2 regions of the Sporofaciens sp. St.21A7 genome follow, and region 1 is predicted to be linked to the other one. Evidence: a T-box and tRNA genes for the amino acid it is inferred to sense, from the RefSeq annotation. Region 1 holds a T-box; the other holds one or more tRNA genes.
The links. The T-box of region 1 lies ahead of pheS (phenylalanine--tRNA ligase subunit alpha). A T-box ahead of a tRNA ligase gene usually reads a tRNA of that ligase, here a tRNA-Phe.

Region 1 (11,476 bases):
GTTTCCAGCTTGTGCAGGCAGTGGCGTTCGAGGTATCTATTGATTATGAAGAGGAGAAAAAGAAATCTCAGACAGATTTGGAGACAGATGAAAACTGCAGGAAAATCGGGGTATTTTCAGAAGACGAATCTGTGTTGTACGGATGCCTTCTTTATAACAAATACCGTTGCCGCTTCGACGGCAAAGAGATGCTGCTTGGGGGAATCGGAGGCGTAGCGACGCTGCCCGAATACCGAAGGAACGGAATTATCCGCACTTGCATGAACTTTACGCTTCGGGATATGTATGAGCAGGGATGTGCATTTTCTTTCTTATACCCGTTTAGCGTGCAATATTATCGTAAATTTGGTTTTGAGGAAGGGAATGGGCTTTGCGATTGGACGATTCCCTTTACGGAGTTTCCCAAGAAGAGCATCGAAGGCAGCGTCGCACAGATTTTTCCGGGAGACAGCTTAGAGCCGCTTTTGAGAGTTTATGAAAAATTTTATAAGGAATATAATCTTTCCTCTATTCGTGAAAAATATAGTCCACAAATGGAAAAAGAAGATTTGCTAAAGCAGCGCAGGTATGTTTTTCTCTATCGCGATAGAGCCGGCGTCCCCAAAGGCTTTTTCATTTACCGCAAAAAGAGTACGCCGGACGGCGTGGTTATGGAATGCACAACCACGTTTGAAGCCCGTAATGATTTTTTGTTTTTAGACGCCGATGCTTTTAGCGAGATGCTATCTTTTATAAGATCTGCCTTTGGATCCTATTATGATAAGATTCATTTTGCAATACCTGCCGATATCTCCCTTTCTTTACTTTTGGGTGAAGATATCAAATCATCATGTGAGAAATATTATGGCGGAATGTCAAGGGTTATTGATGTAAAGAAGGCGCTAAAGATGTGCAGATGCCTTGGGAGCGGGCAGCTTTGCATAGGAATCAAGGACGATATTCTTCCTGAGAATCAGGGAGTGTGGAAAATCCGTTTTTCAGAAGGACAGGAGAACCAGGTAGAAAAGGTGAGCGCCGATATAGAAGAGGCAGTAGATCTTTTACTTCCGATCAATGAATTTTCTGCGTTAATTTGCGGCGATAAGGGCGCCGAAGATATTCGGTGGATGCCTAATGTGAAGGTGTACTCGAAAGAAGAGGAGGAGATTGGAAAGATCTTCTACCACAAGAAATGTTTTATGACGGAACTATTCTGAAACTATTCTGAAAATTTGAAAAAAACTTGACATCATTTTTTCGTATGTTATAATTTTAAGAAGCGTACGGATGTGCTTTCCATATGAAGCGGCACATCCGTATCCATAAAATGAAAAGCGATGACCGTGTAAGTAGAGAACTGTTTTCCAACAGAGAGAGGGAATCACCGGGCTGTAAGTTCCCTTTGGTTCAGACAGGAATCGAATTTCCCGCGCGAGCTGCATATTTGAAGCCATACTATGGTAGTAGGAGATGCCGTTTGATGCACGTTACGCATGTTTGAGCGCCCGCATTCATGAAGCCAGTGCGACTATGCGGGAATCAGGGTGGTACCACGGGTAATTGCTCGTCCCTTTTTGGGATGGGCTTTTTTTGTGCGCAGACCCGTGCAGAGTAAACATGCCGCTGAGGCGGCGCACGGGCCGCGCGGTCTTTCACTGTTTCCGGGAAAAGTGTAAATGACCGGAACAATTTTGTAAATGAGCAGGAAAGGAAGAGAAGCGATGAAAGAGAAATTGCAGAGCATCAAAGAGGAAGCGTTGAAGGCAATCAATGCTGCCGACATGCCGGAAAAATTGAATGATGTGCGTGTAAAGTTCTTAGGCAAGAAGGGAGAACTTACCGCCGTATTAAAGGGAATGAAGAATGTTGCGCCCGAAGAGCGCCCCAAGGTTGGGCAGCTGGTCAACGAGACGCGGGAGGCAATCGAGAGCATTTTAGAAGAGAGCAAGGCGAAGATGGAGCGGGCAATCCGTGAAGAGAAGATGAAGCAGGAAGTGATTGACGTTACGCTCCCCTCCAGGAAAAATATGGTGGGACACCGGCATCCTAACACCATTGCGTTAGAAGAGGTAGAGCGTATCTTCATCGGCATGGGCTACGAGGTGGTCGAGGGGCCGGACGTGGAGTACGACCTGTATAATTTTGAGAAGCTGAATATCCCCGACGGGCATCCGGCCAAGGATGAGCAGGACACCTTCTATGTCAATAAGGAAATCGTGCTGCGTACCCAGACATCCCCGGTTCAGGCGCGTGTGATGGAGCAAGGGAAGCTTCCCATCCGTATGATTGCGCCGGGAAGGGTGTTCCGCTCCGACGAGGTGGACGCGACCCATTCCCCGTCCTTCCATCAGATTGAAGGACTGGTCATTGACAAGAACATTTCTTTTGCAGATTTGAAAGGGACGCTGGAGGTATTCGCAAAAGAACTGTTCGGGCCGGACACGAAGACGAAGTTCCGTCCCCACCATTTCCCATTTACAGAGCCAAGCGCAGAGGTGGACGTTACCTGTTTCAAATGCGGGGGAAAGGGATGCCGTTTCTGTAAAGGGTCCGGATGGATTGAGATTCTTGGCTGCGGTATGGTGCATCCTCATGTGCTGGAAATGTGCGGGATCGACCCCAATGAGTACACAGGATTCGCGTTCGGCGTGGGGCTTGAGCGGATCGCGCTGCTCAAGTATGAGATAGACGATATGAGACTGTTGTATGAAAATGATATTAGATTTTTGAAGCAATTCTAAGAAGCGGCAGAAAGGAGCAGGAAGATGAATACATCATTATCATGGATAAAAGCGTATGTTCCGGGGCTTGAAGCCACTGCACAGGAATATACGGATGCAATGACATTATCCGGAACCAAGGTAGAAGGATACGAGGTGTTGGACGCCGATCTGGATAAGATTGTGATTGGCCAGATTGACAAGATTGAGAAACATCCGGACGCAGACAAGTTGATTGTCTGTCAGGTCAATGTGGGAAATGAGTCTGTCCAGATTGTAACAGGCGCAAAGAACGTGCATGAGAAAGACAAGGTCCCGGTGGTGCTGGACGGAGGACGGGTCGCCGGAGGGCATGAGCCAGGGAGCCGCGTTGCCGGAGGCGTGAAGATTAAGAAAGGAAAACTTAGGGGGATTGAGAGCCGGGGCATGATGTGTTCCATCGAAGAGCTTGGCTCTAACCGCGATATGTATCCGGAGGCGCCGGAAGAAGGCATCTACATTTTCCCGGAGGATGCGCTTGTGGGGGCAAATGCGGTAGAGGCCCTGGGGCTTAACGACGTGGTGTTCGAGTATGAGGTGACTTCCAACCGAGTAGACTGTTTCAGCGTGGTAGGAATCGCACGGGAAGCGGCGGCTACATTTGGCAAGGAATTTCATCCGCCCGTAGTGACAGAGACAGGAAATGGTGAGGACGTTGGCGATTTCATCAAGGTTACGGTCAAGGACAATGACCTTTGCCCAAGGTACTGTGCAAGGGTCGTGAAGAATATCAAAATCGGCCCGTCCCCGAAATGGATGCAGAGACGTCTTGCATCTGTGGGAATCCGCCCGATTAATAATCTGGTTGACATTACCAACTACGTGATGGAAGAATACGGCCAGCCCATGCACGCATATGATTTAGATACCATTGCCGGGCGGGAGATTATCGTGCGCACTGCTGCGAAGGGGGAGAAGTTCACCACCTTAGACGGGCAGGAGCGGGAAATGGATGAGTCTGTGCTGATGATCTGCGACGGCGAGAAGTCGATTGGCATTGCGGGAATCATGGGAGGTGAAAATTCCATGATCACGGACGATGTAAAGACCATGCTGTTCGAGGCTGCATGTTTTGACGGGACGAATATCCGTAAATCCAGTAAGAAAATCGGCCTGCGAACCGATGCTTCCGGTAAGTTCGAGAAGGGGCTTGACCCGAACAATGCGAAAGCGGCAATCGACCGCGCCTGCCAGTTGGTAGAAGAGCTGGGGGCCGGTGAAGTCGTAGGCGGCACCGTAGACGTCTACGGCAAGAAGAAAGAGCCGGTGAGAGTTCCCTTTGATGCAGAGGAAATCAACCGTCTTCTGGGGACAGATATTTCCAAGGAGGAGATGCTTGGCTATTTCGAGAAGATTGGGCTTGGCTTCGACGAGGCGGCAAGCGAAGTCATCGCGCCCACCTTCCGCCACGACCTGTTCCGTCTTGCCGACCTTGCGGAAGAGGTGGCAAGGTTCTATGGGTATGACAATATCCCGACCACGCTTCCAAGAGGGGAGGCGACCACCGGAAAGCTGTCCTTTAAGCTGCGTGTGGAAGAGGTGGCAAGAGACATCGCGGAATTCTGTGGATTCAGCCAGGGCATGACCTATTCCTTTGAAAGCCCGAAAGTGTTCGACAAGCTGCGGATTCCACAGGATTCTCCTCTTCGCAGGACGGTAGAGATTATGAATCCCTTAGGTGAGGATTACAGCATTATGCGCACTACTTCCCTGAACGGGATGCTGACATCCCTCGCTACCAATTATAATAGAAGAAACAAGAATGTCCGGCTGTATGAGCTGGGGAATATTTATCTGCCGAAAGCGCTGCCTTTGACGGAGCTTCCCGAGGAACGGATGCAGTTTACCCTTGGAATGTACGGGGACGGAGATTTCTTCAGCATGAAGGGCGTTGTGGAGGAGTTCTTTGAGAAAATCGGGATGAACCAGAAGGAAGTCTATGACCCCAATTCCGGCAAGCCTTATCTCCATCCGGGGCGTCAGGCCAATATCATCTATGACGGCACAGTGGTCGGCTATCTAGGAGAGGTCCATCCGGACATTGCAGACGCCTATGGTATCGGGACGAAAGCCTATGTTGCAGTGCTGGATATGCCGGAGATTGTAAAGCGGGCCACATTTGACCGGAAGTATACTGGAATTGCCAGGTTCCCGTCCGTGAACCGTGATATCAGTATGGTGATTCCTAAGGAGATACTGGTAGGACAGATTGAGGACGTGATTGAGAAGAAGGGCGGCGAGTATCTGGAGAGCTATGGCCTGTTCGACCTCTACGAGGGAGCGCAGATTAAGGAAGGATATAAGTCTGTGGCATATTCCATCGTATTCCGCGCAAAGGATAAGACGCTGGAGGACGCAGAGGTAACGGAGGCCATGGGCAGAATCCTGAAGGCTTTGGAAGCTATGGGAATCGAGCTGCGGAAATAATTGCGCGTTTGAAAAGGCAGAAAGTATGTTTCAAACATGCTGTAGAAATGGGGATTAGAAATGAATAAAAAACAGATAGGCGGTTTGGTCATAGCGGCAATCTTATTTATCATGGTAGGAGTATCCAGCGTACTGACCAATACGTGGTCAGAGAAGATACTAAAGGAAAGCATGGGGGAACTGTTGACGGAGGTGGACGGATTCAATCCGCCCAGCGGCGACTATATTGCAATCGTGACGGTACAAGGCACGATTCAGGAACAGACAGAAACAGGGGTGTTCGATGTGCCTGTGGGGTATCAGCATATCACGACTCTTGACTATATTGATAACCTGATGGACGACAGCGATAACAAGGGAATCCTGCTCTATGTGGATTCCCCGGGCGGAACGGTGTATGAGTCGGAGGAGCTGTACCTGAAACTGAAAGAATATAAGGAAGAGACGGGACGCCCGATTTGGGATTATATGGCGCATTATGCGGCGTCGGGAGGATATATGATTTCTATGGCGGCGGATAAGATTTACGCCAATCCCAATACCACCACCGGTTCGATTGGAGTCATTATGTCCGGATTTGACATGACTGGCCTCTACGAGAAGTTAGGGATTCGTTATTTTAGTATCACCAGCGGGGAGTATAAGGACAGCTCTAAGATGACGGAGGAGCAGATTGCTATCTATCAGGAGCAGGTGGATGAATATTACAATAAGTTCGTGGGTATCGTGTCAGAAGGGCGCGGCATGGAGGATGCGGCGGTGAGGGCGATTGCAGACGGACGTGTCTACACGGCGAGCCAGGCGTTGGAGAAGGGATTGATTGATGAAATCAGTCTTTACGAGGATATGACAGCGGCAATGAGCAGTGAGCTTGGGGTCTATCAATTCTATGAGCAGGAGAGAGAGCTTGATTTCTTTACCTCTCTGTTTGCAAAAATCGAAAGTGTGATTCCCAAGTCAGAAGCGCAGATCTTAAAAGAGACTGCGGCAGAGATGGAAAGCGGGGTGCCGATGTACTATGCAGAACAATTACGCTAACCGCGGCAGGCAGGAATTAGAGTTCGCAGGATTTTGGGTGCGTCTGGCGGCATACCTGATTGACCTTGGTATTGTCTGGATTGGGCTTTTGTTCGTTAATCTGGTTATAGGGATAATGTCCTTCGCGGGAGGAGGTCTGTTTCGGACAAGGTGGCTGTTCCAGTATACGGTAAAAGATACGATATTGTATTTGCTGCAGGTCGCTTATTTTATCCTGCTTACCTATTATACAGAGACGACGCCGGGAAAACGGCTTATGAACCTCAGGGTGGTCCCTGCGGATGGAAACCGGAAACTTACGTTTGTCAGTATTTTGTACCGGGAAACGGTGGGAAGGTTTCTGTGCGGGCTGTCGATTGGGATTGGTTATATTATGGCGGGGGTAGACCGGGAGAAGAGAGGCCTTCACGATATGATCTGCGATACCAGGGTGGTCTATGGGAAGAGGATTAAAGTGGTTCCTAAGTATCAGGCTATGGCTGCGTATCCGCCCATACCACCCGTACCGCCTGCGCCGCCTGTTTCGCCCTACGGAAGACCGTCCGGGGGGAATGGACCGTCTGCCTATGGCCCGATATCTCCGTACGGAAATGCGAATGGAAATATGCCGGCAGGAGAAGGTACTGCGCCGGGAAAGGGGTATGGACAGATGCCGCACGGAGGAAGTCCTCTACCAGAGAAGGAAAAGGATGGGAATCCGGTGGAAGTTTTTGGGAAAATGCCGGAGAATGACAGGGCAGAATCAGAAAAAGTTGCAGCAGGCAATAGCAGTGTGCCGATAAATGTATCAGAGGGATCATCGAATGAAACGGATGGTACGTCTATATAATGGATTAAGGAAGGGATTCATATTAAAATGAAACGACAGGATTTTTACTATGAATTGCCGGAAGAATTGATAGCGCAGGACCCCTTAGTGGATCGGGAAAGCTCCAGGCTCCTTGTACTTGACAGGGAGTCTGGAGTTATTTCGCATCGTGTGTTCCGGGATATTACAGAATATCTCCATGAGGGCGACTGCCTGGTGATTAACGACACGAAGGTTCTTCCGGCAAGGCTGATTGGTTCCAGAGAAGGGACTAACGGGAAGATTGAGATACTTTTACTAAAACGGAAAGATAATAATATGTGGGAAACGCTGGTGAAGCCGGGAAGAAAGGCGAAGGTCGGAACGAAGATTATTTTTGGCGGCGGGCTTTTGACCGGCGAGGTGGTAGATGTGGTGGAAGAAGGAAACCGTTTGATTCAGTTTACTTATCAGGGGATTTTTGAGGAAATCTTAGACCAGTTAGGGCAGATGCCTCTACCTCCTTACATCACCCACCAGCTTGAGGACAAGAACCGTTACCAGACTGTATATGCGGCGCATACAGGTTCGGCGGCCGCGCCCACGGCAGGGCTGCATTTCACGCCTGAGCTGCTAAAAAAGATTGAAAGGCAGGGAGTGGATATTGCGAAAGTGACGCTGCATGTGGGGCTTGGGACGTTCCGTCCGGTGAAGGTGGACGAGATTACCGACCATCATATGCATTCGGAATTTTATCAGATTGATCAGGAGGCGGCGGATAAAATCAACCGGGCGAAGGCGAACGGAAAACGGGTCGTCTGTGTGGGGACTACAAGCTGCCGGACGGTGGAATCTGCGGCAGACGAGAACGGGGAACTTGCGGCGTGCAGTGGATGGACGGAGATTTTCATCTATCCGGGGTATCGGTTCAAGGTGCTGGATTGCTTGATTACGAATTTCCATCTGCCGGAATCTACGCTGATTATGCTGGTGTCCGCCCTGGCGGGACGCAAGAAGGTGTTGGAGGCTTATGAGGAGGCTGTGAGGGAGCGGTATCGGTTCTTTTCGTTTGGGGATGCGATGCTGGTGATGTGAGTAAAAAATTTTGGAGAGGAAAAGCCCGCGGGAGCGCAGGAATACTGGGGTTTTTGGCTTACCATAATACGGGCGGATATTGCGTTGTCATTGTTGAGCCAAACAAAAGAGATACAAAAGTACAGCAACAACAAGCTCAAATCATAAATTGGTAGGATAACGCGCAAAAGAACAAAGTCAGACATTGCGCTTGGTTTTATTCCGAATATTGTTGAGTTTATTCTGCCGCAGTGGTATACTATATCTGAAAAGCTTGGAGGTGCTAACATGAGTGATACCATAACTGTAAAGGAAGCGGCAAAGCTTTGGGGAATCACGGAGCGTCGAGTAACCGTTCTATGCAAAGAAGGGCGGATAGAAGGGGCATATAAAAAGGGACGCGGTTGGGTGATACCTATCGACGCCGAAAAACCTGCGGATATTCGCATTAAAACCGGTGCATATAGAAAAACCAAAACATCGTCTGGTCTACCGCTGCCGGTTGGAATTTCAGATTATCGTCTGGCCTCGTCTGAGTACTACTATGTCGATAAAACTATGATGATCAAGGATTTTCTGGACGAGAGACCGATGGTGTCTCTGTTTACCCGTCCGCGCCGTTTTGGCAAAACTTTGAATATGGATATGATTCGCACTTTCTTTGAAAAGACGGACGAAGACACCTCTATTTATTTCAGAGATAAAAAAATTTGGGCTTGTGGTAAAAAATATCGAGACTATCAAGGAAAATACCCGGTGATTTTTATCACTTTTAAGGATGTGAAACGGGACTCCTGGGAGGAGACCTATGATCAGATTTCCAAGATTTTGACACAGGAGTTCGAACGCCACAGCGAGCTCTTGGAAAGCGAGCAGTGCAGTAAATATGAGAAATCGTACTTTAAGAATGTTCTGGAAGGGAAAGCGGACAGCACAGATATGATGATGTCCCTGCAAAGGCTCTCTCAAATGCTGGACGAGCATTATGGTATCCCACCGATTATTATCATCGATGAGTATGACACGCCGATTCAGCAGGGGTATATGAGGGGGTTTTATGATAAGGTGATTCTCTTTATGCGCAACCTCTTTTCAGGCGGCCTGAAGGATAACCGGCACCTTTCTTATGGCTTTTTAACGAGCATTCTTCGTGTGGCCAAAGAGAGCATCTTCAGCGGTCTAAACAATTTAAAAGTGAATTCCATATTGGACAACCAGTATAGTGGATATTTTGGCTTTACGCCGGAAGAAGTAAAAGCGATTGCCCGATATTACCATGCCGAGGAGAAGTACGCGGAAATCTCTGCTTGGTACGACGGGTATCGGTTCGGGAAAACGGAAATATTTAACCCATGGTCTGTTATCAACTATTTTAGCAATGGCTGTCAGCCCAAGGCCTTTTGGCAGTCAACAGGCAGCAATGAGATCATTGGCGAAATTTTGGAGAATGCAGGAGAAGAAATCTATGAACGACTTAACGCTTTACTGCAAAGGGAATCTTTCCTGACGTATATCGACACTGGAGTTATTTATCCCCATATTCGAAATAATCCTTCCTCCGTTTACAGCTTTCTTCTGGTTGCAGGCTATCTGAAAGTCGTAAAGGTAGATCCTGCTTTCAGCGGTGAGTATATGTGCGAGGTGGCGCTGCCCAACCGGGAGATTGCGTTTGTGTATAACAAAGAAATTTTGCAAAAATTGACCGATATCATTCCCCAAGCTACAGCAATCTCCATTCAAGAGGCATTGTATTCTAATGATGCACAAAGGCTGCAAAAGGAGATGCATAAGCTTCTTCTCCAATCGGCAAGCTGCTATGATACTGCCAGAGAAAACTTTTATCATGGTTTTGTTCTGGGGCTTTGCGCTATGATGGATAACCGCTATTATATCAGCTCGAATGGGGAATCCGGAGAGGGCCGATATGATCTCAAAAGGCGTTAAAACGGTCTTCAAGTATGGCGTAGCTTTCAGCGGGAAACAGGTCGAGGTTACTACGAATTCTATATAATATATCATTGCGTTACAGGGAACAAAATAGCTGGACGAAGCGATTGCGGAATTTGAGAAAATCAGAAGCCTTCCGCCCGAAGAGCAGGAGAAACATTATATCCCGGCTGAGAAAATTCTCGTAGAGTTTGGATATACAGCAGGGAAAGAGAGGCGAGAATGGATGAATAAACAATATTATCGGTTGTTGCTCGACGACTATTCCGCGGCATCCTTTACCAGTTTTGATAAAAGCTACTTTGGAACTCTTGAACAAATAGATTCCTTATTTTTTGAGCATAAGGCGGATGGAAAACTTAGGGAACAGCTTGCAGAAATCATTTCGATTTATGATCGGTATATAGCTGGCGAGAAAAAGATCACTCATAATGTAGCGTACCGGGAAGTTCCATTTCTGGAACCCGCAAAAGTTATTGGAACAGACACCTCTGTGCTGGCAGATCACGTATGGCAGCACTTTAACACATGGAATGATCCCTACCAATTGAAATGTGCTAAAGCGGAGAGTAAGCATATTTGGTTTTGCTGCAACAGAAAATACAGCCGTTGTATCCAGACGAAGTTTACAGATCTGCAGTATGAAAGTTATATAGGAAAATATGAAAAGCTGGGGGAGATGCTCTTTGGTTATCCGAATCAAATCATTGGCGATAATGGTAATCTTGTAAACCGCTTATTTGTTATAGAAAAAACTTTCAAGAATAGAGCGGAAGCAATGGAAGACATGGCTCAATTTCAAAAAAACAAAGACATTAACTTTGCAGAGATTTTAAATGATATATTCGGAGACGGCTAAAATGGGTTGACCGGAAAGCTCTTTGCCGTTCGATGAAAGGGTGATACCGCCCAAAGGCGAATTTTCGCTTTTTTCTCCACTCCTTTTTGGGGTGTAGTCTTTCATCTCAGGTATTACGCAAGTTGGCTCGTACTATCCAGGAGCAATATCAAGCCTTGGCCACAGCGGAACAGCGCTTTCATGAAGAGGCGGCGAAGACGAGACAACTGGAGCAGGAATTGGAACGGCAAAGCCAGAGATGTGATGTACAAAGAGACATCATAAGCGGTATTATAAATCAACAATATCAACTTTCGGAAAAAAGAAAAAACTGTCTCGAACAGGTAAACAAGCTGCGCCTGCAAATGGAGGAATGCTTTAAGAAGATTGCACAGGCCCGCGGGTTCTATATATCGCTATTGAAGGAGGCTTCCGATCGGCGTGGCGATCAGTCGATTAAGAATCTGTTATTACTGTGGAAAGAACCGGGGGATGAGAAGAACACGCCTGTGGCATTTTCTCAGCGCGACCAGGAAGCAGCATTCGGTTCTTTGCTGAACACGGTGTTTTTGCTGACCCCTGTGCTTTCCACTACATTTGCATCAGCGGGAAAAATGCTGGCCTCCA
Region 2 (18,832 bases), 1.5 Mb from region 1:
ATACTTCGGCTAAGAAGAAACTTGCGTAATATAAGGGTTTTTAAGAGGAATGGGTGGACAAGCACTCATTCCTCTTTTTTGGTGGGTTTACACCTTTTTTACACCCTCATATGTCATGATTGTGGCATGTAAAATAGCAAAAGTGGAAACATATCATTAAATCCATACTTTTTCAAATTCAGTTGGTTCTCATAATTTAAACGGCCGCATTACATAGGCGTTCCTACCTCAATCAAATTACCGTCTAAATCATAAAACCGTATCACCTTCTGTCCCCAGCTATGGGTCATAAGCCCATTGACGTATTGAACTCCGGGATATAGTTTTTCCATTTTCTCAATAAATGCTTCTATATCTTGTTCTTCAAAATACAGTTCGCAAGAATTGTTTTTTGGAATAATATCTCGTCCCAAAAACTTTCTCCATATTTTTTCATCTTGGAGCACAAGACCTTCCGTTAAAATCATATTGCCATCATTGTCAAGTATCATATCAAGACCGAACAAGTCGTGATAAAATTGTTTCGATTTTTCAATATCTTTCACAACAATCAAAATATTCTTTAATTTCATCGTCAGTATCCCTCCAAATCCTGATTAAATCTTCTCTACTTCCTCCGGCGTAATCTCTCTCTGCTTCAATTTTAAGTACACAACCTCCCTAAACAATGCATATACCACAGACACAATCGGTATAAATATCAACATCCCGACAACCCCCATGAGGCTTCCACCGACACTGACTGCTGCCAGCACCCAGATAGAAGGAAGCCCCACAGAATTCCCCACCACATGGGGATAAATCAGGTTTCCCTCAACCTGCTGCAGCACCAGAAACAGCACGACAAAAATCATCGCCTTAACCGGGTCTTCAATAAATATCATGAACACCCCGACTCCACATCCCACGAACGCCCCAAAAATCGGAATCAATGCAGTAAATGCAATCAAAATCCCAATCAGCAGCGCATACGGAAGCCTAAGCACAGCCATAGACACAACAAACATACTGCCCAAAATCACAGCCTCCACACACTGCCCCGTCAGGAAACTAGAGAATGTATTATAAGTCAACGACAGCACTTCCATAGCCGCCTCACCGCGCCCTCTCCTTACAAATGCAAACAGCACCTTCTTTGCCTGCAAACCCAATTTTTCTTTTTGGAGCAGGATATAAATCGCAAATACAAATGCAATAAAGAAAGTGGTTAGACCGCTTACAATACTCTTCGCCGCCGTAATCGTCGAATCCAGCACACTGCCGGCGCCGCTTTTGAAGAAATTAATCCCTGTCTCCATAACCTTATTCCAGTCAAACTCCAGACTGTCCACCCATTCCATAATCTCCTGGTTATTATGGAAGATATCCTCCGCCCACTCCTGCACCTTAGGGATAAACTCCTGAATACTTGCGCCCAGATTGGCAAATGTAGTCCCAAGCTGCGGAATCAGCACGAACATCACAATCCCGACAATGCCTATCACGCCAAAGATGACAATCAACATACTGACCGGGCGCGCCAGCTTCTGCATCCGTTTTTTTCCCTTCATCTTATTCTCATTAAAAAGATTCCTCTGCACAAAATTCATCGGCACATTCAGAACAAACGCAATCGCGCCTCCTAAGACAAACGGCAAAATAATGTGAAACACAAAAGCCAATGCCCTGACTACCACATCATATTTCCACAGACACGCCGTAACCAGCGCCGTAAATACAATCAATCCCCTTATCTTCCTGACCGTCTCGTTACTTAATTCCATATAAACCTCCTACCCTTATCTAGTGTATTTTCATCCACTTCACCGCTTGTATCACAGGCAGGTTCAAAAACGCCAGCCCATACACCGTCAATAGCTGCCCCAATCCCAACGTGACCACCTTAAATATCCCTTGCAGCCCCGGAATTATCAACACGCCCGTTATCAGTACAACGCCAATTAAAAATGCACCGATTAAATAAATATTATTACATAATGCCGCAGAAAATACAACCGGCCTTGGTGATTTACAGTTGAATCCATGCACAAGACGGCTTGCACAAAGCGTCCCAAATGCCATCGTACTGGCAGCCGCAGCGCCGCCGCTTTGATACCCTATCAAAAATGCAATCCCCGTCGTCACCCCAATACACAACCCTTCCGTCCCGATGCCAAACAGATAGTCCTTCGTCAGAATAGACTCTTTTACATCTCTTGGCTTCTGCCTCATGACCTCTGCCCTGTGTGGTTCAAGCCCCAGCGCAATAGCAGGAAGGCTGTCTGTCAGAAGATTAATGAACAACAGATGCACTGGCTCGAACGGCACAGGAAGCCCGGCTATTGACGCAAACAATACCACCAGAATCGCTGCAAAATTACCAGAGAGCAAAAACTGGATTGAATTCTTAATATTCTGATAGATGTTCCTCCCATTTTCCACTGCTTTAATAATCGTAGCAAAATTATCGTCCGTCAGAACCATGGAAGCTGCATCCTTAGACACCTCACTCCCCGTAATTCCCATAGCGACGCCAATATCCGCCTGTTTCAGAGCCGGCGCGTCATTCACACCGTCGCCGGTCATAGCCACAATATTTCCCTTCTTCTGCCATGCGCGGACTATCCGAATCTTATGTTCCGGAGAAACCCTGGCGTACACAGAAATCCCCTCCACAAAATCCTGAAGTTCTTCATCCGTCATATTTTCAATCACAGCGCCCTCACAGGCTTCCGACTCATCCTCCAAAATCCCAATCCGCTTCGCAATAGCCGCCGCCGTAATCTTATGGTCGCCCGTAATCATCACCGGTTTAATCCCCGCTTGGATACATCTGCTCACTGCCTCCTTTGATTCCTCTCTGGGCGGGTCCATCATAGCAACCAATCCTAAGAAAGTCAGTCCCTCCTCATCATCCAAAGACAACTCCCGCTCCTCTTGTATTTCCTTATAGGCAAATGCAAGCACCCGCAACCCGTTCTGGGAAAATTCTAAATTCTGCGCCTCAATCCTCTCTCTGTCCTCCTCGGTAAATTTTCTCCTTGCACCGTCCCAGACAAAGTCCATACGATTGAGCAGTACATCCACCGCTCCCTTTACAATCATCACTCTCTGACCATCCATACAGTGCTCCGTAGACATCCGTTTCCTGTCACTGTCAAAAGGAATCTCCGACACTCTCGGATACCGCTTCCGCACATCCACCGCGCTCACGCCAAGCCGTTTTCCAAGATTAACCAAAGCCGTTTCTGTCGGGTCGCCGATTTCCTGCCCGTCCGTATTGGACGAATCATTACAAAGGATACTGCACAAAAGCAGTAACTCCTGCCCCTGCCTCTTCATATCAATTTCTCCCGCGGAAATCTTCTCACCTTCCACATAATACTCTTCCACGGTCATCCGATTCTGGGTCAGAGTCCCCGTCTTATCCGAGCAAATGACCGACACGCTGCCAAGCCCCTCCACAGCCTGTAATTTTCTTATGATAGCATGCTCCTTCGCCATTTTCTGCGTACCAAACGACAATACAATCGTGACGATTGAACTTAACGCCTCAGGAATCGCCGCAACTGCAAGCGCGACCGCAAACAAAAATGCATCCACCACAGAACCGCCCCGCAAGATGCTCATTACAAAAAGTATCCCGCAGAACACCAATATAATAACCGACAATTTCTTTCCGAATTCATCTAAGCTTACCTGCAAAGGCGTCCGTTTTTCCGAAGCCGTATTCAAAAGCCCTGCAATCTTTCCAACCTCCGTCTTCATGCCGATATCCGTCACTTCATAAGTTCCTCTGCCGTAAGTGACAAAACTTCCGGAAAATACCTTGTTTGTCTGATCTCCAAGCGCCGCCCCGCAAGGAGGATCATCAAGAGATTTTTCCACGGCAAGGCTCTCGCCGGTCAGCGTACTCTCATCCACCTCTAAACTAGCACAAGTCAGTAACCGGCCATCGGCAGGGATACAGTCTCCCGCCTCGATTATGACCTCGTCACCCACCGTAACCTCCCGGGAAGGAATCTGTCTGAGCACACCGTCCCTCATTACCTTGGCCGCAGGCGCAGACAACTTCCTCAATCCGTCTAAAGACTGCTCTGCCTTCACTGTCTGTACCGTTCCCAGAACGGCATTCATGGTAATCACGACAAGAATGACAATCGCGCTTTCAGCATCTCCCAAAAATCCCGAAACAAAAGCCGCGGCCATTAAAATGACAACAAGAAAATCCTTGAACTGCTCCAGAAATATCCGGAACGTACTCTTTTTCTTCCCTGCTGTCAGTTCATTTAACCCAAATTTCTCCTGATTTCTTCTCGCCTGTTCATTCGTCAGCATAAACATTTCCTCTCTTTCCTGGCATTTATAAAAATCCATGACCTACGTTCCTGCATATAGAAATCTCTTTTTCTCAATATAGGATATTGCCGTCCTAATCTCTTACGGCCAATATGCCTACTTAATTCATAGCATACCCATATTTTAATCAATACAGGCATTAGAATAAAAAAAAGAGACTTCTATTGCACAGAACTATGCAATAAAAGTCTCACCATTTCATTACGATACGGATGGTCTATCATCGTACTGACGACATCGTAAACGTCCCGGCAGTCCGGGATACGCAAGTTACTCCCTTTTATCTGATAAACAATATATACGAATTTACAAATCTTGTCAACATCTTCTGACTATTTCTGTTTCTTTTTTCTATAAACAGCCAACAGAAACACTGCTGCGGCTATAAGTACTCCTACAAGAATACCTATGTTTCCTCTGTCCGTTTTGTCACTATCATTTACTGCATCCACGTCATCCTGTATCTCATCTCCCCCATCCGTTTTTTCCAAATCCGCATTTTCACTGAGCCTCCACACCTGCGTCCCATAGAAAGGATTGGCCGTACCCACAAACAATCCTTCATCCGTAATACCAAACGCGCGGCATCCATGGTTATAAGGATCCCCAAAACCATCATCCGTAATTTTTGTAAAATGAATACCGTCTTCTGTCACATACAAGTCAAATCCAAAAATCGCTTTATCTAAATACTCCCCACATGTAACGGCGCTCTCAGGAACTCCCTGATAATCGCTGCATAACTTCTCTACATAACCATCTACTTTGTCTTTCCAATCCTGGTCTGCATTTTCATCATTCATATACTCATCCAACGGAAGTAAAAAACTACTTGCATCATATGTTCCCACATAGAGTTTCCCGTCGTACTCCACCATCTTCCAGATATACTGATTCTCATTGCATCCAAATCCGGAGCCCATTCCGGACAGGCCGCCCTCCGGGAACATTTCATCCTCATCCCCAACTATCAGCTCTACATTCTCGTCTTCGTCCATCCGGTAGAAATTTACAGGCTGCTCAAAATTCAGATTCATAAATGTAAAATCATTATCGAACAACATCCTTTCTACCGCAATCTCCTCGTCATTATATTCCCCGATATAGAGATAGCCGCCAAATGAAATCAGGTTCGCAGCCCCGCTTCGTGTCCGTTCCGGGTCAATGCCAAATGTATATTTCGCCCCGTCATTTTCCTTGTCGCCTACGACGCTCGTCCATTTCCAGCTTCCGTCCTCCTGTACATCTCCCCGCACAATCCCAAAAGGCTGCATGGTATTCTCATCTATCGCATTTTCCGGTTTACCGGTGCAGATAGAAACATACAAGCTCTTTCCATACTGTGTCATGTCGAAAATAGAGCCTCCATAAATACTGTCACAGTAATTGTATGCAGGATAATGGAACAGCTCCTCATCCGTGGCGATAACTTTGAAGGACTGCTGGTCGGTGGGATTTTCCGACTCACAAATCACTGCACCGTCGGTATTGATACAACTGACAATCAGCTTATCCTCATACACGCACATTCCCCGGATTCCCACAGACACGCCTTTCTTGTATGCCTCCATATATTCCTCCATCGTCATGCCAGCATACACCTGCTTACATTCATCTGTTTGCGGATTCACCTGATAGATACAAGGTATGGTATTCACGGCGCCGCAGAAATATAATTTTCCCTTAAATTCCACGGCATTCCGAAAAATTGTATTCTGTCCTGTCAGTTCCTTGGACATCAAAATCTTTACCTCTCCGGTCTTAACGTTCAGCTTCAGCAGAATCCCCAAGGCCTCTGCCCCATCTTCCTCCCCTGTATACATATGACCATGATAGTAGGTATCCAAAGCTTCCTTCATGACCGCATCATCATAGTTATGCCCAAGGTTCATTTTCATAAATTGTAATGTAGACGTCCATGCACCATAACAGGTGCCGATATACATGTAATCCCCATAACCAATCGACCCCCAGGAATAATTCTGTCCGCGGTCTCCCTCCCCATTCTCCAAATTTACGGCCAATGTTCCGTTCCCTGTATAGTCTACTATACCGTCTGTCGTCATGACATCTTTCTCGGAATGGGTAATCTTCTCTGCCGTATATCCACTTCCCGAGTCATAAACCACAGGCGTTTGCTCCTCTTTAGCGTATACATTGACCACACAAAAAGCTGCTATGCAAACCGACAGCCATATACCCCTTATGCGCTTTATTGTTTTCTTCATAAATAATTTCCTCCTCATTTTCTGCCAAAAGTATGCATCTGTATTCTTTAATATCATATTATTCATTTGTGAAAAAGCAAACCCCTCTGGCAGGAACATCAATTTTGTGGCAAAAACATTCCCTATATGATAAAATAGTGAACGACCTTAATACTCTAAGAAATGAGGGGAGACTTATTGAAAATTGCAATCGTTGATGATGAACCAATCTTTTTAGATAAAATGGTACAAATCTGCCGTGATTTTTGTGAAGAACACAGAATTCAGACTGATATTGCCTCTTTCATTAGCGGCGAATCATTTCTCGGCCAATTTGAAAAAAATAAATTTTCCATAGTTTTCATGGATATTTACATGGAAGAAATGAGCGGAATCACTGTCGCACTAAAGATGAGACAGAAAGATAACTTCTGTATCCTTGTGTTTCTGACATCCAGCAGTGAATTTATGCCGGATGCATTTTCCTGCCACGCCTTTGAATATATTGTCAAACCCATCTCTCAAGAGCGGGTGACGAAAGTCTTGCAGGATGCCATGTCGGTACTTTTCCCTTATCCTCAACACATGGAGATTGTCAGTGGGCGAAGAACGATTCCCGTTTTATATCGAGATATCATTTCCGCGGTCACTGACGGACACTACCTGAACATCACCCTTACGGATGAATCCATTCTGAGAAGCCGTATGACGATGTCTGAATTTATTTGCCTGACTCACCAGGAGCCTCGCTTTATTCTGATCAACAAGGGGATACTGGTCAACGCCGACTATGTCGTGAAATTTTCAGGCAATTGTTGTTTCCTTGAAAATGATATATGCCTTCCTATCCGTATCCGCGGCCGCATGAAAATAGAACAGGCACTACGAGATTACCAATTCACAAAAAATAGCATTCAATATGAAAATAATGGTAATCATTTTTAAAATTTGTACGATATTATATATGAAAGTATACCCAAGGGCACACCTTAATATAATTCTGAAAGGAGGAATATAGATGAGCAGAATTTCCGCAATAAGCAGCACAACCCCTTATTTGTACGGGCATATTTCAAGTGGTAACAGGTTAATGTCTGCTGCGGACGGCGCCGCTGAACTGGCGATTGTCGAGAACGAAAAGGCTCAGGTGACGGGCTATAATACAGGTACGAAGAATCTTGGTGACGGAACGAACATGCTGAATACTTCCGACTCTGCGCTTGGCAGCATTACCAGCCATCTGCAAAGAATGCGTGAATTAGGCTTACGTGCCAGCAATTCAACGCTGAATGGTATGAATCGGGCAGATATCCAGAAGGAAGTCGAGCAGTTGAAGCAAGGTATTGAACATATTGCGACTCAGACTCGTTTCAATGGAATGAATATGCTTGACGGCAGTATGAGTAATGGTGTTCAGCTCGTATCGGATGGCGGCGGCGGTTCTATTACTGTCAATCATGCAGCCAATTCTACATTGCAGGCGCTTGGCATTGCAGACTTCGATGTCACGAAGGATTTTGATTTACAGGCCATTGATGATGCCTTGACACAAGTTACCAGCAATCGCAGCACCTTCGGCGCACAGTCTAATTCTCTGGAACATGCAATTGATTATAATGGATATGCTTCCATTAATCTTACTGCAGCCCAGAGCCGTATGGGAGACACTGACATTGCAAAGACACTTCAAGAACTGACACACCAGCAGACGATGCAGAGTATTTCCATGATGCTGCAAAAGAAGAAAGCCGAGCAGGAAGGCCAGAAGACCATGGGACTCTTGTTTTAAGAAGCAGACCATATAAAATAATCCCGAAAATCATCTTTCAAGAAGAGATTTTCGGGATTATTTTTACTGAGCGTGCCGGGATTCGAACCCGGGACAACTTGATTAAAAGTCAAGTGCTCTACCACCTGAGCTACACGCCCTCACTATTTTAGGTAAACAAAATGCCCAGAGCCGGAATCGAACCAGCGACACGAGGATTTTCAGTCCTCTGCTCTACCAACTGAGCTATCTGGGCGGATTGCGGGGGCAGGATTTGAACCTACGACCTTCGGGTTATGAGCCCGACGAGCTTCCAGACTGCTCCACCCCGCGATATTCTATTAAATGCTTCTCTTTAGAAGCAAGCCGATGATCGGACTCGAACCGATAACCTGCTGATTACAAATCAGCTGCTCTGCCAATTGAGCCACATCGGCACAAGATACATCATCTATACCTTAATGGATAAAGAAAATTTCTATTATCCTAATGAATGAAAAAGATTTCTAACCGTTTTGGTTTCAATAAACAGTTGACTCTTTCTACTATCCTAATGGATGGAGAAGGATTCGAACCGTTTTGGTTTCAGCAAACAGTTGACTCTTTCTACTATCCTAATGGATGGAGAAGGATTCGAACCTTCGAAGGCGTCGCCAACAGATTTACAGTCTGCCCCCTTTGGCCACTCGGGAATCCATCCATAATCTATGGGACCTATAGGGCTCGAACCTATGACCCTCTGCTTGTAAGGCAGATGCTCTCCCAGCTGAGCTAAGATCCCATATAAGTGACATCTACATTTTACTATTATAGCACTTTAAATGTATTATGTCAACGACCCAGAAGAGACTCGAACTCTCGACCTCCGCCGTGACAGGGCGGCGCTCTAACCAACTGAGCCACTGGGCCTTGCGTAAATACGCATTGAAGGCATATACCTTCAAAACTGCATACAAGAAATTTCATCCTCTTTCCTATCCACCTTTGGTCATGCCCTCGACCGATTAGTTGCGGTCAGCTCCATACATTACTGCACTTCCACCTCCGCCCTATCTACCTTGTCGTCTTCAAGGGGTCTTACTGCTCTACGCAGGGATATCTCATCTTGAGGGGGGCTTCACGCTTAGATGCCTTCAGCGTTTATCCCCTCCCGGCTTGGCTACTCTGCCATGGCCTTGATTAGCCAACAGATCCACCAGCGGCCAGTCCATCCCGGTCCTCTCGTACTAAGGACAGCTCCTCTCAAATATCCTTCGCCCGCGCCGGATAGGGACCGAACTGTCTCACGACGTTCTGAACCCAGCTCGCGTACCGCTTTAATGGGCGAACAGCCCAACCCTTGGGACCTACTTCAGCCCCAGGATGCGATGAGCCGACATCGAGGTGCCAAACCACTCCGTCGATGTGAACTCTTGGGAGTGATAAGCCTGTTATCCCCAGGGTAGCTTTTATCCGTTGAGCGATGGCAATCCCACTTTCTACCACCGGATCACTAAGTCCTACTTTCGTACCTGCTCCACCCGTCGGTGTCGCAGTCAAGCTCCCTTCTGCCTTTGCGCTCTCCGAATGGTTTCCAACCATTCTGAGGGAACCTTTGAGCGCCTCCGATACCCTTTCGGAGGCGACCGCCCCAGTCAAACTCCCCACCTGACATTGTCCCCCAGCCGGGTCACGGCTGTTGGTTAGAAATCCAATACTGCAAGGGTGGTATCCCAACAGCGGCTCCATGGCAACTGGCGTCACCACTTCCTTGCCTCCCGCCTATCCTGTACATGCAATACCGAATCCCAGTATCAAGCTGGAGTAAAGCTCCATGGGGTCTTTCCGTCCTGGCGCGGGTAACCAGCATCTTCACTGGTACTTCAATTTCACCGGGTGCATTGTCGAGACAGTGCCCAAATCATTACGCCTTTCGTGCGGGTCGGAACTTACCCGACAAGGAATTTCGCTACCTTAGGACCGTTATAGTTACGGCCGCCGTTTACTGGGGCTTCAATTCAAGGCTTCGCTTTCGCTAACCTCTCCTCTTAACCTTCCAGCACCGGGCAGGCGTCAGCCCGTATACTTCACCTTTCGGTTTCGCACAGACCTGTGTTTTTGCTAAACAGTTGCTTGGGCCTATTCTCTGCGGCCAGGTCTCCCTGGCACCCCTTCTCCCGAAGTTACGGGGTCATTTTGCCGAGTTCCTTGACAATGCTTCTCCCGTCGGCCTTAGGATTCTCTCCTCATCCACCTGTGTCGGTTTACGGTACGGGCACAACCCAAACAATAGCGGCTTTTCTTGACACATGGCTCACATGCTTCCCTACTCTTACTTCGGTCCGCATCACGTCTTCGGGTTGATATACGGATTTGCCAGTATACCCCCTACCTCGCTTGCACCGGTCTCTTCATTCCCGGCTCATGCTTTCCACGTGTGTCCCCACAGTTCTGTTGGATTGTGGTACAGGAATTTCAACCTGTTATCCATCGACTACGCATCTCTGCCTCGCCTTAGGCCCCGACTTCCCCAGGGCAGATCAGCTTTACCCTGGAATCCTTGGATATTCGGCCGGAAGGATTCCCACCTTCCTCTCGCTACTCATTCCGGCATTCTCTCTTCGATACCGTCCACAGCTCCTTCCGGTACTGCTTCTTCCAGTATCCAATGCTCCTCTACCAATCATTTCTGATTCCTAAGCTTCGGCAGTGTGTTTCAGCCCCGGACATTTTCGGCGCAGGACCTCTCGACTAGTGAGCTATTACGCACTCTTTGAATGTATGGCTGCTTCTAAGCCAACATCCTAGTTGTCTCTGAAATCCCACATCCTTTTCCACTTAACACACATTTTGGGGCCTTAGCTGTAGGTCTGGGCTCTTTCCCTTTTGACTACCCAACTTATCTCGTGCAGTCTGACTCCCATACACCATCTTGGCGGCATTCGGAGTTTGATATTCTTCGGTAAGCTTTGACGCCCCCTAGGAAATTCAGTGCTCTACCTCCGCTAGACTTGTATGAGGCTAGCCCTAAAGCTATTTCGAGGAGAACCAGCTATCTCCGGGTTCGATTGGAATTTCTCCCCTATCCACACCTCATCCCCACCCTTTTCAACGGATGTGGGTTCGGACCTCCATTGCCTTTTACGGCAGCTTCATCCTGGACATGGATAGGTCACCCGGTTTCGGGTCTGCTCCGACTGACTCTGGCCCTGTTAAGACTTGGTTTCCCTTCGGCTCCACCCCTTCGGGGCTTAACCTCGCCAGCCGGCGCAACTCGCCGGACCGTTCTACAAAAAGTACGCGGTTCATCTCATACGGATGTTCCACAGCTTGTAAACATATGGTTTCAGGTTCTGTTTCACTCCCCTCCCGGGGTTCTTTTCACCGTTCCTTCACAGTACTATGCGCTATCGGTCACTAAGGAGTATTTAGCCTTACGGGGTGGTCCCCGCATCTTCCCACAAGGTTCCACGTGTCTCGTGGTACTCTGGATTCCGCCATGTCATCCGTCTTTTCGCTTACGGGGCTTTCACCCTCTCTGGCTGGCTTTCCCAAAACCATTCTGCTAAGACTTCTGAATCAAATTTGCGGTCCGAACCCCGGGATGCACGCATCCCGGTTTGGGCTCTTCCCATTTCGCTCGCCGCTACTTTGGGAATCGATATTTCTTTCTCTTCCTCCGGCTACTTAGATGTTTCAGTTCACCGGGTTCCCTTCCTTAACTTATGGATTGGGTTAAGGATACTTGAGGTTCCCTCAAGTGGGTTTCCCCATTCAGACATCTCCGGATCGTAGGATATTTGCTCCTCCCCGAAGCTTTTCGCAGCTTATCACGTCTTTCATCGGCTCTTAGTGCCAAGGCATCCACCATACGCTCTTTCTAGCATGACCAACTGACTTGCGGAAACGGGATGTCCCGTAAGTCCTCACCGATATAGCGTTATCGGCGTTGGTTTCATAGGTTGTTTTTTTGATTCGTTTTCTCGAATTGGATGTAATCATCATTACATAACCAGATGTTACTCTGCTAATAACAATTACCTCGGATGTCTTGATTAAGATATTTCTCTTATCATATTTCTTGTATGCGGTTTTCAAGGTACATGGGATGCATGAATCATGAATTCTCAATCATACATCCAGTGGAGAATACGAGATTCGAACTCGTGACCTCCTGCTTGCAAGGCAGGCGCTCTCCCAACTGAGCTAATCCCCCATTCAGGTATCTAAACAAAACTTGATTCCTTTTTGATAGTTCCAATGGGCTTAAGTGGACTCGAACCACCGACCTCACGCTTATCAGGCGTGCGCTCTAACCGGCTGAGCTATAAGCCCTTTTTTAAGATTTTAAAGTCTGGCGGCCACCTGCTCTTCCACACCGTCTCCAGTGCAGTACCATCGGCCGCTTAGGGCTTAACCATCGTGTTCGGGATGGGTACGGGTGTGTCCCCCAAGCGCATCGCCACCAGACATCGCCATCTAGACTTTTGACAGCCTTGACAACTAAACAATAGACAACATTTCCCTTACTTCTTCTTCCGTTTTAGTTGGATTGCTCCAGACGGAAGAAGTCTTTTCCTTAGAAAGGAGGTGATCCAGCCGCACCTTCCGATACGGCTACCTTGTTACGACTTCACCCCAGTTATCGGTCCCACCTTCGACGGCTCCTCCCTTTCGGTTAGGTCACCGGCTTCGGGCGTTACTGACTCCCATGGTGTGACGGGCGGTGTGTACAAGACCCGGGAACGTATTCACCGCGACATTCTGATTCGCGATTACTAGCGATTCCAGCTTCATGTAGTCGAGTTGCAGACTACAATCCGAACTGAGACGTTATTTTTGGGATTCGCTTGCACTCACATGTTCGCTTCCCTTTGTTTACGCCATTGTAGCACGTGTGTAGCCCTGGTCATAAGGGGCATGATGATTTGACGTCATCCCCACCTTCCTCCAGGTTATCCCTGGCAGTCTCTCCAGAGTGCCCATCCTAAATGCTGGCTACTGAAGATAAGGGTTACGCTCGTTGCGGGACTTAACCCAACATCTCACGACACGAGCTGACGACAACCATGCACCACCTGTCTCCTCTGTCCCGAAGGAAAGGCAACATTACTTGCCGGTCAGAGGGATGTCAAGATCAGGTAAGGTTCTTCGCGTTGCTTCGAATTAAACCACATGCTCCACCGCTTGTGCGGGTCCCCGTCAATTCCTTTGAGTTTCATTCTTGCGAACGTACTCCCCAGGTGGACTACTTATTGCGTTGGCTGCGGCACCGAATGGCTTTGCCACCCGACACCTAGTAGTCATCGTTTACGGCGTGGACTACCAGGGTATCTAATCCTGTTTGCTCCCCACGCTTTCGAGCCTCAACGTCAGTCATCGTCCAGCAGGCCGCCTTCGCCACTGGTGTTCCTCCTAATATCTACGCATTTCACCGCTACACTAGGAATTCCGCCTGCCTCTCCGACACTCTAGCCTTACAGTTCCAAATGCAGTCCCGGGGTTGAGCCCCGGGCTTTCACATCTGGCTTGCAGGACCGTCTACGCTCCCTTTACACCCAGTAAATCCGGATAACGCTTGCCCCCTACGTATTACCGCGGCTGCTGGCACGTAGTTAGCCGGGGCTTCTTAGTCAGGTACCGTCATTTTCTTCCCTGCTGATAGAGCTTTACATACCGAAATACTTCATCGCTCACGCGGCGTCGCTGCATCAGGGTTTCCCCCATTGTGCAATATTCCCCACTGCTGCCTCCCGTAGGAGTCTGGGCCGTGTCTCAGTCCCAATGTGGCCGGTCACCCTCTCAGGTCGGCTACTGATCGTCGGTTTGGTGAGCCGTTACCTCACCAACTACCTAATCAGACGCGGGCCCATCTTACACCACCGGAGTTTTTACCTCAGAACCATGCGGTTCTGGGGTCTTATGCGGTATTAGCAGTCATTTCTAACTGTTATCCCCCTGTGTAAGGCAGGTTGCCCACGCGTTACTCACCCGTCCGCCGCTCAGTCACAATCATCTTCATCCGAAGAATCCAATCAAAGTGCTTCGCTCGACTTGCATGTGTTAGGCACGCCGCCAGCGTTCATCCTGAGCCAGGATCAAACTCTCGTAATAAAGACTTGGGTTCGGTCTTTCACGAACCTTAGTCGTATTACGCTTCACAATACTTAGCGAGGTCTCCCACGAGCTTAGTATTGCGAAGCATCCTTTTCGTTTAATCTCGGTCAAGAAAAATGCTCGCTTTTTCTTTTCCCGTTATTACTGTTTATAAGGTTGGTCTTGAACTTTCAAATCCATTTAGCCTAGCCAAACTTCTTCGTCCATTCAATTCCACGTTCTGAAATTTTCTCTCAAGAAATTTTCAGGGTTGTTGTCTATTGTTTAATTATCAAGGTTCTTTGTTTTTGCTGTCCTTCATCGGCTCAGCTCAGTTATAATATCATCATCCAAAAATAAAGTCAATACTTTTTTTTATTTTTTTTTACTTTTTTTTACATTAATTTTAATATGTGCTATATATGGTATGAATGCAAAAACAAAATACTATATATATTTTATATTATTTATATTTTTTCAACCAAATATATAACATTTATTATAATTTAGTTTTTCCAATATTTTAATGTAGGAAACCATTCAATCATAATTCTTCTTGCTTTTTCACTCTTTAGAGTCAGATTTCAAAGCACTGGCAAAACAACTATACCCCATTCGGGCATGCATCGCGTGATGCTCTATTGGTATACCCAAGGGCACACCGTAATACATGCCCCTTGCGGGGCGGGTGGACTTCATCCAATAAGGTATACCCAAGGGCACACCGTAATGCATGCCCTGCGGGCGGGTGGACTTCGTCCAGCAAAGTATACCTTTTAAATGATAGTTCGCCCACCCGAAAAGGGGAATATATTACGGATGCTCTTTGGTTATACGATAATAATTTTCCCTTAACTTCAACTTGTACATATACAAATCATTATATTTTCCAAGTTGTACTTAAATAATGCACAAAAAGTTGTATTTAATTTTGTGACATATCACATCTTGAAAATCCCAAATTTGTACAGTACAATATTTATATAAAATATAGATGTTCAAAAGAAAAACATCAAAAAAGGAGGTAGAAAGGATGAAACAAAGGATTCTCAGCGTGGCTCTGATTGCAGTCATGGTACTTTCTCTCACACTTACCGGGTGTGGGAATAGTAGTTCGAGTGACGGTGGGGAAAATCAGGGAGGCAACGGCAAAGTAGTCGGTGTGGCAATGCCGACGCAAAGTTCAGAAAGGTGGATTAAAGACGGCAGGAACATGAAGGCAAAGCTGGAAGACCTTGGATACGAAGTATTTCTTCAATACGCGGAGGATGACGTACAGGTACAACTTGCACAGATCGAGACGATGATTGCCAAAGACGTTGACTGCCTCGTCGTCGCTGCGGTAGACTCATCGGCTCTCATTAATGCCTTAAAGACTGCCCAGGAAGTAGGTATTCCCGTCATTTCCTACGACCGTCTGTTAATGAACACAGATTCTGTCAACTACTACGCATCATTTGACAACGAAGGCGTCGGAAGAAAGATTGGGGAATATATAGAAGAAAAGGCAGAACTAAAGGATGCGAAAGAACCTCAGACAATCGAATTCTTCATGGGTTCCCCGGATGATAACAACGCAGTTCTTCTATATAAAGGGGTGATGAGTGTCTTAGAAAAATATCTTGACGACGGAACACTCATATGTAAGTCAGGAAGAACCTCTTTCGATGACACCTGTATTTTGAGATGGTCCCAGGAAACGGCGCTGCAGAACTGTGAAAACTATTTATCCGGATTCTATGCAGATGAAAAGTTAGATATCTGCTGTTCCGCATTCGACGGATTTGCCTATGGTATCAAGGCAGCGCTAGAAGCAGCCGGATATACAGCGGAAGACTGGCCAATCATTACAGGGCAGGATGCGGAAGTCATGGCAGTCAAGAATATCATCGACGGAAAACAGACTGCGACTATTTTTAAGGACACAGGGCTTCTCGCAGATAAATGTGCAGGAATGGTTCAGGCAGTCATCGAAGGCAGCGAACCGGAAATTAATGATACGGAAACTTATGACAATGGAAAAATGGTAGTGCCTTCCTATCTGTGCGAACCACAGTCCCTCGATAAGGATAATTACAAAGAACTTGTAATCGACAGCGGATATTACAAAGAGGAAGAAATTATGAATGCAAAATAAAGGAAAGGAGTTGAAAAAATGTCTGATTATATTCTGGAGATGAACCATATCGTCAAGGAGTTCTCAGGTGTAAAAGCGTTAAATGACGTTAACTTAAAAGTAAAACGCGGCGAAGTCCACGCACTCTGCGGCGAAAACGGAGCCGGAAAATCAACTTTGATGAACGTACTGTCCGGAATCTATCCTTTTGGTACATACACAGGCGACATCGTATATAACGGTGAAGTGGTCAAGAACCGCAACATCAAAGACAGTGAAAAAAAGGGAATCGTTATCATCCATCAAGAGCTTGCGCTCAGCCCTTATCTGTCAATTGCGGAAAATGTTTTTCTTGGAAACGAACAGATGAAGGTAAACGGTGTAATTGACTGGACCCAGACCAGAAATAAGGCTCAGGAGATGCTTGAGAAGGTAGGGCTTGGCAATGAAAACCTTGATGCTCCCATCAATACCCTCGGTGTGGGCAAGCAGCAGTTAATCGAGATAGCCAAAGCCCTTGCCAAAAAAGTTGACCTTCTGATTCTTGACGAGCCGACGGCAGCGTTAAATGATGAGGAAAGCGCGCAGCTTTTGGAAATCATGTTAAAACTGAAAGCACAGGGAATCACCAGCATCATCATTTCCCATAAACTGAATGAAATCAGTTATGTAGCAGACGCAATTACGGTCATCCGCGACGGACAGACCATCGAGACACTTACGAAAGGCGTAGATGATTTTTCAGAGGACAGAATCATAAAAGGAATGGTAGGACGAGAGCTTACCAACCGTTACCCGGAACGTACCGACTGTCCGATTGGAGACGTGGTATTAGAAGTCAAGGACTGGAATGTATATCATCCGGAAGACCCACATAGACAGGTTCTAAAGAACATCAATATTAAAGTACGTGCAGGCGAGGTCGTAGGGCTTGCGGGATTGATGGGCGCCGGAAGAACGGAATTTGCCATGAGCCTCTTTGGAAGACAGTATGGACAGAAGATTTCCGGAGAAATACTGATGCACGGGCAGCCAATCCAGATTAAGAGTGTAAAAGACGCCATCAGCCATAAAATTGCCTATACATCGGAAGACCGGAAAAACTACGGGTTAATTCTTTTTAATGATATTAAATGGAATATGTCTCTTGCCGCCCTGCGGAGTTATTTTTCACAAAATGGAATCGTTGATTCCAACAAAGAGATTCTGGAAGCCGAAAAATATAAGAAAATGATTAATATTAAATCTAACTCTGTTCATCAGACGGTCGGAAGCCTGTCAGGCGGAAACCAGCAGAAGGTCATTCTTGCAAAATGGATGCTGACGGAACCGGATGTACTGATTCTTGACGAGCCGACCCGCGGGATTGATGTCGGCGCAAAATACGAAATTTACTGCGCAATCAACGACCTTGCAAAATCCGGAAAGGCGGTTATCGTCATATCGTCCGAGATGCCGGAAATCCTCGGTACGTGCGACAGGACTTATGTATTGAACGAAGGCCGCATTGCCGGTGAAATATCAAAAGAAGAATTATCTCAGGAAGGGATCATGAAATGCATTATGCAGGATAATAACAAGAAAGGGGAATAACGATGGAAAAGAAAAAAACGGTAAATCTTAGTTTAAAGCAATACGGCATGGTTTTTGCAATGCTTATTATCTTTATTATATTCTATGCATTGACAGGGGGAACCAATGCCACTCCAATGAACATGAACAACCTGATTATGCAGAACAGCTATGTTATTATCCTTGCAACCGGAATGCTTCTCTGTGTACTGACCGGTAACGTAGACCTTGGAGTCGGCTCCTATGTAGCTCTTTGCGGTGCGGTCGCTGCAAAATTAATTGTAGAACAGAATATGAACATTCCCTTCGCATTTTTAATCGCAATCCTTGTGGGAACTGCATTCGGCGCATTTAATGGTTTTTTCATCGCCTATCTGAATATCCCGCCGTTTGTAGTGACTTTAGCGGGAATGTTGATTGGACGCGGGCTTACCTATACATTACTGGAAAACAAGACCGTCGGACCTCTTCCTGATGCTTATGTAAAAGTAGGTGCCGGTTTCCTCTTTACTAATAAGATTGAATTTGGCGGCGGTTCCATTGATTTGATTACAATCCTGATTGCAGTCATCGCCTCAGCGCTGGTAATCGGTGCAGAATTAAAGAAAATCAAAACACAGCAGAAATATGGATTTGCGATGGTTCCTGTATGGCAGACCGGCGTCAAATTAGCCGCCACCCTCCTCATCATTTGGTTCGTATTCTTTAAGATTGCATCCTATAATGGCGTACCAATCATACTAATAATTATGGCGG

Region 2: it encodes a tRNA-Phe, which carries the amino acid that the T-box ahead of pheS (phenylalanine--tRNA ligase subunit alpha) is inferred to sense. The anticodon was not compared.

Annotation. Positions count from the first base shown of each region.
Region 1 covers NZ_BAAGFN010000001.1:1,530,026-1,541,501, forward strand. The annotation lists gene AC6I3O_RS07690 (GNAT family N-acetyltransferase) at 1-1,196, shown strand, start outside; T-box leader at 1,308-1,554, shown strand; gene pheS (phenylalanine--tRNA ligase subunit alpha) at 1,701-2,720, shown strand; gene pheT (phenylalanine--tRNA ligase subunit beta) at 2,745-5,165, shown strand; gene sppA (signal peptide peptidase SppA) at 5,226-6,203, shown strand; gene AC6I3O_RS07710 (RDD family protein) at 6,184-7,032, shown strand; gene queA (tRNA preQ1(34) S-adenosylmethionine ribosyltransferase-isomerase QueA) at 7,060-8,085, shown strand; gene AC6I3O_RS07720 (AAA family ATPase) at 8,353-10,008, shown strand; gene AC6I3O_RS07725 (hypothetical protein) at 10,238-10,870, shown strand; gene AC6I3O_RS07730 (hypothetical protein) at 11,026-11,476, shown strand, end outside.
Region 2 covers NZ_BAAGFN010000001.1:17,212-36,043, reverse strand. The annotation lists partial or broken gene AC6I3O_RS00185 (NADH peroxidase) at 1-13, shown strand, start outside; gene AC6I3O_RS00180 (VOC family protein) at 210-572, opposite strand; gene AC6I3O_RS00175 (AI-2E family transporter) at 597-1,763, opposite strand; gene AC6I3O_RS00170 (cation-translocating P-type ATPase) at 1,783-4,317, opposite strand; gene AC6I3O_RS00165 (hypothetical protein) at 4,671-6,566, opposite strand; gene AC6I3O_RS00160 (LytR/AlgR family response regulator transcription factor) at 6,744-7,490, shown strand; gene AC6I3O_RS00155 (flagellin) at 7,564-8,334, shown strand; tRNA gene AC6I3O_RS00150 (tRNA-Lys) at 8,402-8,474, opposite strand; tRNA gene AC6I3O_RS00145 (tRNA-Phe) at 8,497-8,569, opposite strand; tRNA gene AC6I3O_RS00140 (tRNA-Met) at 8,573-8,646, opposite strand; tRNA gene AC6I3O_RS00135 (tRNA-Thr) at 8,678-8,750, opposite strand; tRNA gene AC6I3O_RS00130 (tRNA-Tyr) at 8,932-9,013, opposite strand; tRNA gene AC6I3O_RS00125 (tRNA-Val) at 9,022-9,094, opposite strand; tRNA gene AC6I3O_RS00120 (tRNA-Asp) at 9,149-9,222, opposite strand; rRNA gene AC6I3O_RS00115 (23S ribosomal RNA) at 9,298-12,183, opposite strand; tRNA gene AC6I3O_RS00110 (tRNA-Ala) at 12,436-12,508, opposite strand; tRNA gene AC6I3O_RS00105 (tRNA-Ile) at 12,554-12,627, opposite strand; rRNA gene rrf (5S ribosomal RNA) at 12,645-12,762, opposite strand; rRNA gene AC6I3O_RS00095 (16S ribosomal RNA) at 12,876-14,406, opposite strand; gene chvE (multiple monosaccharide ABC transporter substrate-binding protein) at 15,422-16,525, shown strand; gene mmsA (multiple monosaccharide ABC transporter ATP-binding protein) at 16,544-18,097, shown strand; gene mmsB (multiple monosaccharide ABC transporter permease) at 18,100-18,832, shown strand, end outside.